2 regions of the Streptomyces sp. NPDC052023 genome follow, and region 1 is predicted to be linked to the other one. Evidence: riboswitches for the same ligand, from Rfam matches in the RefSeq annotation. Region 1 holds a riboswitch; the other holds the start of a gene.
The links. Region 1 has a riboswitch for cyclic di-AMP ahead of ACIHCM_RS27415 (M23 family metallopeptidase). Riboswitches for the same ligand answer to the same signal wherever they lie in the genome.
Positions count from the first base shown of each region.

Region 2: another riboswitch for cyclic di-AMP. It lies ahead of ACIHCM_RS07540 (LysM peptidoglycan-binding domain-containing M23 family metallopeptidase); the one in region 1 lies ahead of ACIHCM_RS27415 (M23 family metallopeptidase).

Region 1 is NZ_JBIUBW010000016.1:118,145-122,347, reverse strand. Features, by position in the region: gene ACIHCM_RS27425 (HPr family phosphocarrier protein) at 1-97, shown strand, start outside; gene ACIHCM_RS27420 (GntR family transcriptional regulator) at 276-971, opposite strand; gene ACIHCM_RS27415 (M23 family metallopeptidase) at 1,160-1,912, opposite strand; cyclic di-AMP (ydaO/yuaA leader) riboswitch at 1,925-2,092, opposite strand; gene ACIHCM_RS27410 (M16 family metallopeptidase) at 2,294-3,682, opposite strand; gene ACIHCM_RS27405 (M16 family metallopeptidase) at 3,679-4,203, opposite strand, start outside.
Region 2 is NZ_JBIUBW010000003.1:3,964-8,166, reverse strand. Features, by position in the region: gene ACIHCM_RS07550 (TetR family transcriptional regulator C-terminal domain-containing protein) at 1-35, shown strand, start outside; gene ACIHCM_RS07545 (SGNH/GDSL hydrolase family protein) at 72-857, opposite strand; gene ACIHCM_RS07540 (LysM peptidoglycan-binding domain-containing M23 family metallopeptidase) at 1,090-2,064, opposite strand; cyclic di-AMP (ydaO/yuaA leader) riboswitch at 2,069-2,224, opposite strand; gene ACIHCM_RS07535 (tyrosine-protein phosphatase) at 2,785-3,582, shown strand; gene ACIHCM_RS07530 (DUF6126 family protein) at 3,586-3,705, opposite strand; gene ACIHCM_RS07525 (helix-turn-helix domain-containing protein) at 3,702-4,203, opposite strand, start outside.

The DNA of each region.
Region 1 (4,203 bases):
CGTCCTGGCTTCCGACGCCGAGGGCGCGGACGCCGCGCTCGACCGTCTGGCCAAGCTGGTCGCCGAGGGCCTCGAGGAGCTTCCCGAGACCGTCTGACCCGCTGACGGCATTCCTGAAGCCGCGTCGCCCTTTCCGGGCGGCGCGGCTTCAGCCGTATTCCGGCCCGCTCGCCCGCGTTTTCGCAACTCGGCTCGTCAATAATTCCGGGAACGCCGAAAAGGGCAGCAAAAAGGCGCCGCCGCAGGATTTCGCTTCTTTGTATACGGTGCTCGTGTTAATGCCGTAGGCCCGACATGTTTACGGCATGTTGCGAAGTCCTCACACGGTCCGCGCGATCACCTTTTCCGGGGAAGCGGAGCCGGTGCGCGCCGGTCGCACGCTCGGCGTGCAGCGCCGTGACCGCCCGCGCCCGCTCACCGTCGCCGCGCGCCACCGCGTCCACGATCGCACCGTGCTCCGTCCAGGACTCCGCGGGGCTGACAGGCGCCTCCACGGCGTACATCCAGGCGATCTTGTGTCGCAGCTGGGTCAGCATCGCGATCAGGGCGGGGCTGCCGGAGGCCTGGGCGAGCGTCTCGTGAAACCAGCCGCCCAGCGAGCGCAGATCCTCGCTGCCACCCCGCCTGGCACGGTCCTGGCCCAGTCTGACCAGGCCGCGCAGCACCTTCAGATGGGCCTCGGTGCGCCGCTGCGCGGCCCGCGCGGCACCGAGCGGTTCCAGCAGCAGGCGCATCTCCAGCAGGTCGGCGGCCTCCTGCTCCGTCGGTTCCGCCACGCACGCGCCCGCGTGCCGCCGGGTCACCACGAAGCCCTCCGCCTCCAGCGTGCGCAGGGCCTCGCGAACGGGGACGCGCGAGACTCCGTAGCGGCGGGCGAGGAGTTCCTCGGTGAGCCGGCCGCCCCGCTCGTAGACACCCGCGACGATGTCGTCCCGGATGGCCGTGCACACCGAATGCGCCGGAATACGCATGACCGACCTCCGCCTTAATCCCCGTGCAACGTCGACGACTGACGTGTGTTCCGTGACTCTATTGCAATGGGCCGGGATTTCCGATGGCGGGCCGGAATCCATGGATATCTTTTGGACATACCGGCGCACGAAACGCCGAAAGCCCCGGCTCAGGGAGCCGGGGCCGCGGGAAGCGGGGCGATGCGCCGTCAGACGCCGACGCCGTGCGAGCGGAGGTAGGCGACCGGGTCGATGTCCGTGCCGTACTCGGCCGTCGTGCGGGCCTCGAAGTGCAGGTGCGCTCCGGTGACGTTGCCGGTGGCGCCGGACAGGGCGATCTGCTGCCCCGGGGTGACCGTCTGGCCCACCGAGACCGCGATGGACGACAGGTGACCGTACTGGGTGTACGTACCGTCGTTCATCTTGATCACGACTTGATTGCCGTACGCCCCGCCCCAGCCGGCCTCGACCACGGTGCCGGAGCCGACCGCGTGCACGGGCGTGCCGCTCGCGGCGTGGAAGTCGACACCCGTGTGGCTGCCGGAGGACCACAGCGCGCCGCCGGACCGGTAGCCGGTGGAGACGTAGGAGCCGCTGATCGGCGCCACGTAGGTGTTGAGGCGCTTGCGCTCGGCCTCGCGGGCGGCGCGCTCCTTGGCCTCGCGCGCCTCCTCGGCCCGCTCCTCCGCCCGCTTCTTCGCGGCGGCCTCGGCCTTCTTCTCCGCGGCGGCCTGCTTCTGGGCGGCGGCCTGGGCGTCTATCTGCTCGGCGACCGAGTCGCCGATGGTGATGACCGGGAGCAGGCCGGTCTGCTCGGCCGCGGGCTCGGCGGCGAGCGCGGGAGCGGCCAGGGTGCCGATGACACCGGTGGTGGTGAGCGCCGCGACACCCGCCGCGCGGGCGGTGGTGCGCTTCATCCGGCTGGGACGGCGATGCTTCCCGGTGGCGCGCGTGAACGCCATGTGGTGGCTGGTCCTTTCCTTCCCTCTCGCCTACCGGGTTAGCTGACGGGTTCGGAGCAGGAAGGTCTCCTACGGACTCCCTCGCTGGGCGCGCGGGCGTCCGATTCACCCCAGGGACTTCATGGTTGGGTCCCCGGCTCCCCTGGCTCGCGCCGTACGGGGACTCGGCGATGACTGTCCGGTGCCGCGGGTGCGGCGCACTGCCTGACGGACAGCCCGGATGACGCTAAGCGGGACATCTTTCAATCCCCAAACGCAATCCGGCGTTTGTAGCGCATCCCACAGGTCAGACAGGCAACCTCCGCCCCAATCCGGACATAGAGGGGCCCTGGTGACGCATCCGTCACCAGGGCCCCTGCGCGCGCGTGCCCTCCGCGGCCTCTACTCGGCCGCCACGACGGTGACTTCACCGATGCCGAGGGCCTCGACGGGCTCCTTGATCTGCGCCGCGTCACCGACGAGGACCGTCACCAGCCGGTCTGCCGGGAAGGCGCTGACGACCGCCGCGGTGGCCTCGACGGTCCCCGTGGCGGCGAGCTGCTGGTACAGCCTCGCCTGGTAGTCGTCGGGCAGGTGCTGCTCGACCTGGTCGGCGAGGGTCCCCGCAACGGCCGCGGCGGTCTCGTACTTCAGCGGCGCCACACCGACGAGGTTCTGCACGGCGACGTCCCGCTCGGCGTCCGTGAGGCCGTCCGCGGCGAGCGTGCGCAGCACCGTCCAGAGGTCCTCCAGCGCGGGGCCGGTGTTCGGCGTGTCCACGGAGCCGCTGATGGCGAGCATGGCGGCACCGCTGCCGTCGGGAGCGGAACGCAGTACCTGGCCGAACGAGCGCACCCCGTAGGTGTAGCCCTTCTCCTCGCGCAGGACGCGGTCCAGGCGGGAGGTGAGGGTGCCGCCCAGGCAGTACGTGCCGAGCACCTGGGCCGCCCATACGCGGTCGTGCCGGTCGGGACCGACCCGGCCGATCAGCAGCTGGGTCTGGACCGCTCCGGGACGGTCCACGATCACCACGCGGCCGGTGTCGTCGGCGGTCACCGGCGGCACGGGGCGCGGCTGCGCCTGGGAGCCGCTCCAGGCGCCCAGGGTCTCGCCGAGCAGTGCGTCGAGGTCCACGCCCGTGAGGTCGCCGACGACCACGGCGGTGGCCGTGGCGGGGCGGACGTGCCGCTCGTAGAAGGCGCGTACGGCGGCGGAGTCGATCTTCGCGACCGTCTCCTCGGTGCCCTGGCGCGGCCGGGACATGCGCGAGGCCGCCGGGAACAGCTCCTTGGAGAGCTCCTTGGCGGCCCGCCGGGCCGGGTTGGCCAGCTCGTGCGGGATCTCGTCGAGGCGGTTGCGGACCAGCCGCTCGACCTCGCTGTCGGCGAACGCGGGAGCCCTGAGGGCGTCGGCCAGCAGGCCGAGGGCCTTGGGCAGGCGGGAGACCGGCACCTCCAGGCTCAGCCGGACCCCGGGGTGGTCCGCGTGCGAGTCCAGGGTGGCGCCGCAGCGCTCCAGCTCGGCCGCGAACTCCTCGGCGGAGTGCTTGTCGGTGCCCTCGGAGAAGGCCCGCGCCATGATCGTGGCGACGCCGTCCAGGCCGGCCGGCTCGGCCTCCAAAGGCGCGTCCAGCAGCACCTCCACGGCGACGACCTGCTGGCCGGGCCGGTGGCAGCGCAGCACCGTCAAGCCGTTGTCCAGCGCCCCGCGCGTGGGGGCCGGGAACGCCCAGGGGCGGGCCTCGCCCGCCTGCGGCTGGGGGTGGAAGTCCATCGTGGCGAGCTCGGTCACTTGGCCGCCTCCTCGGTGTCGTCGCCGGCGGCGGCCGGCGCGGCGTCGGTGTCGTCGTCTGCGTCGGTCTCGCCGGCTTCGGTGGCCGTGGGCTCGTAGACGAGTACCGCGCGGTTGTCGGGCCGCAGGCGTGCCTTGGCGACCTCCTGGACCTCCTCGGCCGTCACCTCCAGGACGCGCCGCACGGCGGTGAAGGCGAGCTTGGGGTCGCCGAACAGCACCGCGTACCTGCAGAGTTCGTCGGCGCGGCTGGCGACCGTGCCGAGCCGGTCCAGCCACTCGCGCTCCAACAGGGCCTGCGCGCGTTCCATTTCCTCGGCCGTCGGGCCCTCCTCGGCGAACCGGGTGAGCTCCTCGTCGATGGCCGCCTCGATGACCGGCACCTCGACGTCCCCGGACGTCTTCACGTCCAGCCACCCCAGGGAGGGCGCTCCGGCCAGCCGCAGCAGGCCGAACCCGGCCGCGACGGCGGTACGGTCCCGTCGTACCAGCCGGTTGTACAGGCGGGACGACTCGCCGCC
Region 2 (4,203 bases), on a different contig from region 1:
GGCTGACGGAGGTGCCGGCGGCCGGGCGGCGCTGAGCCGCCGGCGATCCGTCGCCCTGTGCACCGAACGCCTCAAGCCACCGACGCGATCCGCATCTTGATGTCGTCCGGCGACAGCATGCCCTTGGCCGTGACGTGGTCGCCGGAGGACTGACCGCGCAGCCGCCGGCCGATCCACGGCACCAGGTACTCACGCGCCCAGTACACGTCGTCCCGGCGCACGTCGAGGGTGCCCCGCGGCGGAAGCGGCGGCCAGGGCTGCTCCGGGTCGGCGGGGACGGCGAGGCGTAGGGCCTGACCGGCGCGCAGCGCCACCCGCGTGTGCCCCTCGGGAGACAGGTGCAGCCGGTCGTGGTCCCACGCTCGGCGGTCCTGGACGGACTTGAGCGACCACAGGTCGAGCACCGGGCAGCCGTACCGGTCGGCGATGGCCCGCACATGGCCGTTGTAGGTGGCGATCTTGCCGCGCAGATGCCTGAGCACGGGGACGCCCCGGGTGTCGAAACCGGTCGTCACCAGGACGGTGCCGACGGCGGCGGTCAGCGCGGCGACCGCCGTCTCGAAGCGCTCGGCCACGTCGTCGGGGTCGGTGCCCGGGCGGATGATGTCGTTGCCGCCGGCGCAGAACGACACCAGGTCCGGCCTGAGTTCGACGGCCCTCGGGATCTGTTCCGCCACGATCTGGTCGAGCAGCCTGCCGCGCACGGCGAGATTGGTGTACTGGAAGTCGCCCTCGGGACGGCGGTCCGCGAGCAGTACGGCGAACCGGTCGGCCCAGCCGACGAACGCCCCGTCGGGGCCGGGGTCGCCGACGCCCTCGGTGAAGCTGTCCCCCACCGCCACGTACGACCCGATCACTGATCTGCTGTCACTCTTCGAATCGTCTGCCACGTCGGGACATGATTCCCCTTCGAATGTGACCTACGCGACCGTAGGAAGGGGTTGACGGACGGTGAGAAAGGCCACGGCCAAAGGATTGGTCAACTGCGGAATAACGCCGTAGGCCCGCAACGACCGCAGGCACCGAACGCACCGAAGGCCGGACCCGGGGATCGGGGTCCGGCCTTCGGTGGCGTGAGCGGCGCGTGCGTCAGCCGATCGAGACGCCCTTGGAGGCGAGGTAGGCGACCGGGTCGACGTCCGAGCCGTAGTCCGGCGTGGTGCGGATCTCGAAGTGCAGGTGCGGGCCCGTGGAGTTGCCGGTCGAACCGGAGAGGCCGATCTGCTGGCCCGCGGTCACGCTCTGGCCGCTGGCGACGGAGAGCGAGGACAGGTGGGCGTACTGGGCGTAGTAGCCGTCGGCGAGCTTGATGACGACCTGGTTTCCGTACGCGCCGGCCCAGCCCGCGGAGACGACCGTGCCCGCGCCGACGGCCTTCAGCGGGGTGCCGGTCGCGGCGGCGAAGTCGACGCCCGTGTGGTAGCCGCTGGACCACATGCTGCCTGCCACGCGGTAGGCGGTACCGACGCCGGCGCCGTCCACGGGGGCGGAGAAGCCGGTGGAGGTGGCGGTCTCCGCGGCCTGGGTGGAGGCCGGGGCCTCGGACGTGTTCGCCGCGGCTTCGGACGCGTTCGAGGACTGCGACGCCTCGGTCGTGGCCGGCGATGCGGCCGGGGCGGAGGGAGCGGCGGCGGACGGCGCGGTCGGCTGCTTACCGCCGCTCGCCGCTGCCTTCGCGCCGATCGTGAGCTTCAGACCGGGGTGGATGAGCGACGGGTCCTGACCCACCGCCTCACGGTTGTCCTCGTAGAGCCGCTGCCAGCCACCGCTGACGTTCTGCTCGTCGGCGATCTTCGAGAGGTAGTCGCCGACCTTCACCGAATACGTCCGCACACCGGCCTTCTTGGCGGTGGACTGCTTTTCGGCGGACTGCTGCTGCACTGCCGTCTTTTGGACCGGGACCGACTGAACGGCCTTCTCCGCGGCGGACTGGGGGGTGGCGGCGTGGGCGCCGGCGGCCCCCATCAGCGGGAGGGCGAGTGCGGCGCCACCGGTTCCGGCGACGGCGATGGAACGGGTGAAGCGCTGGGTCTTCGGACGGCGGTGCTTACCCTTCGCGGGCATGGCGAATTCCTCTCCGGCGCCTGCGAGGTGAGCTGTCGGGTGCGGACTGGAGATGTCCGGCCGCGTCGGGACGAGGCTTTACCCCGAGCCGTTCCGGGAACCGGAACAGGCAACTACCTGTGGGTCCCCCGCTCCTGCCGAACACGGGTGGGTTTGCGCGGGCACCGGGCGGCGGCAGGATTAGGCGTCCGCCCGGATCGGTGTGGAACGTAAGCGACCGCGACGCAACGGGACAAGCAAGAGGTTCCGCCGGAACGCCGTTTTCGTGATCCGTTCACCCGAATTCCGGTCACACTCCGTGCATCGGAGAGCGTGTGATTTCCGTAAACGCCCTTAAAAGGCACGTGAATTACACATGCATGACAAACGACGCTCGGTCACGGATATGACGCTGCTCACGTGACCCTGCTCCAGGTTTCCTTATTTGAGAGAGAGTTGGAAAGAAGGGCCTAATTCGGACAGACAGCCTAGATGGGATTCTTGGAGGAAAAACAGTCACACCCGGTTCAGGATGCGGCCCCCGTCGCACCATGAAGACATCCCGCGCATTTCGCCCGATTCGCCACATTGGTACAGCGCTGTCGGGTGTACGGCTCGCGGGCGCAGTTCGTGCTCCCCTGACCGCCTCAGGACAACTCATGGCCGGGGAAATCCGTGTCGTATCGTCAAGACGTGCCCGTCGACGAGCCGCGCCGACGGGGCCGATGGGAGGGAGCCCCCGTGACGCAGCACGTGCCGTCGACCGAGCCCGAACTGGCCGGAGTGCGCAACTTCCGTGACGTGGGCGGACTGCCGACGGTGGACGGGCGCAGGGTGCGGCAGGGAGTGCTGTTCCGCAGCGGCCACCTCGCCCACGCGACCGCGCAGGACGCCACGTTCCTCGCCTCACTGGGGCTGCACACGATCTTCGACTTCCGTAACGCCGCGGACCAGAGGCTGGAGGGCCCGGACATCGAGCTGCCGGGTGTGCGCAACGTCAACCTGCCGCTGTCCGACCCGGCGGACGGCGCGGAGTTCTGGAAGATGGTCCGGGACGGCGACGTGGAGCAGCTGCGGGAGGTCCTGGCCGACGGCAGGGCCGCGGACCGGATGGTCACCTCGTACCGCATGATCGTCAAGGAGCGCACCGCCGAGCACTCCCAGGTGCTGCACGCGATCGCCGAGGACAGCGTCCCCGCGCTGATGCACTGCGCGGCGGGCAAGGACCGCGCCGGGCTGTCGATCGCCGTCACGCTGCTCGCGCTGGGTGTGGAGCGCGAGGCGATCCTCGCCGACTACCTGGAGTCCAACGCCAAGCACCGCCGCTACAAGGTGCACCGGGGCGGCAGCTCCGCCTCGGCGTACTCCCCGGAGGTCATGGAGCTGCTCAGCCCGCTCTTCGACGCGCGCGCCGAGTATCTGACGGCGGCGTTCGAGACCGTCGAGGAGACCTGGGGCGACGTCGACACCTACCTGGCGCAGGGGCTCGGCGTAGCCCCCGGGACCCGGGAACGACTGCGCGAGCGCCTGCTCGACTGACCTCTACTTGGCGCCGACCTCGAAAAGCAGATAGAGGAAGCCGGCGAAGAGGTGTCCCGCCACGAGGTAGATGACGAACCGGACCCAGATACCCCGGGGAATCTTCCCCTCGGTGTCTCTCATGGCATGTCTCCCGTGGTAGGGCCGAGGCAGAGCGCGGCCGTGGGGCTCTGCAGCAGGGTGTGGACGAAGAGGAGGTCGACCCCGCCCGGGTCCTCGGCGGCGATGCGGTGCGGGGTCAGGGAGTCGAAGTGGGCGCTGTCGCCCGGGCCGAGCCGGTGCGCGGCATCCCCGAGGCGCAGCCGCAGCCGTCCCTGGAGGACGTACAGCCACTCCTCACCGGCGTGCACCCGCACGATGTCGCCCTGCGAGCCGTAGGGCACATGCACCCGCAGGGCCTGCATGCCCCGCCCGGAGGCGCCCGCCTGCCAGTACGTCCAGCCGCCGGCGCCGCTCGGCTCCATGTCGGCGGCCCGCACGACGGCGTCCCGGTCGGCGACCGTCTCGCCGAGCAGCTCCGAGACGGTCGTACCGTAGATACGGGCGAGGGCCAGCAGCATCGGCAGCGACGGCTGGCGCTGCCCGGTCTCCAGCCGGGACAGATGGGCGGGCGAGAGCCCG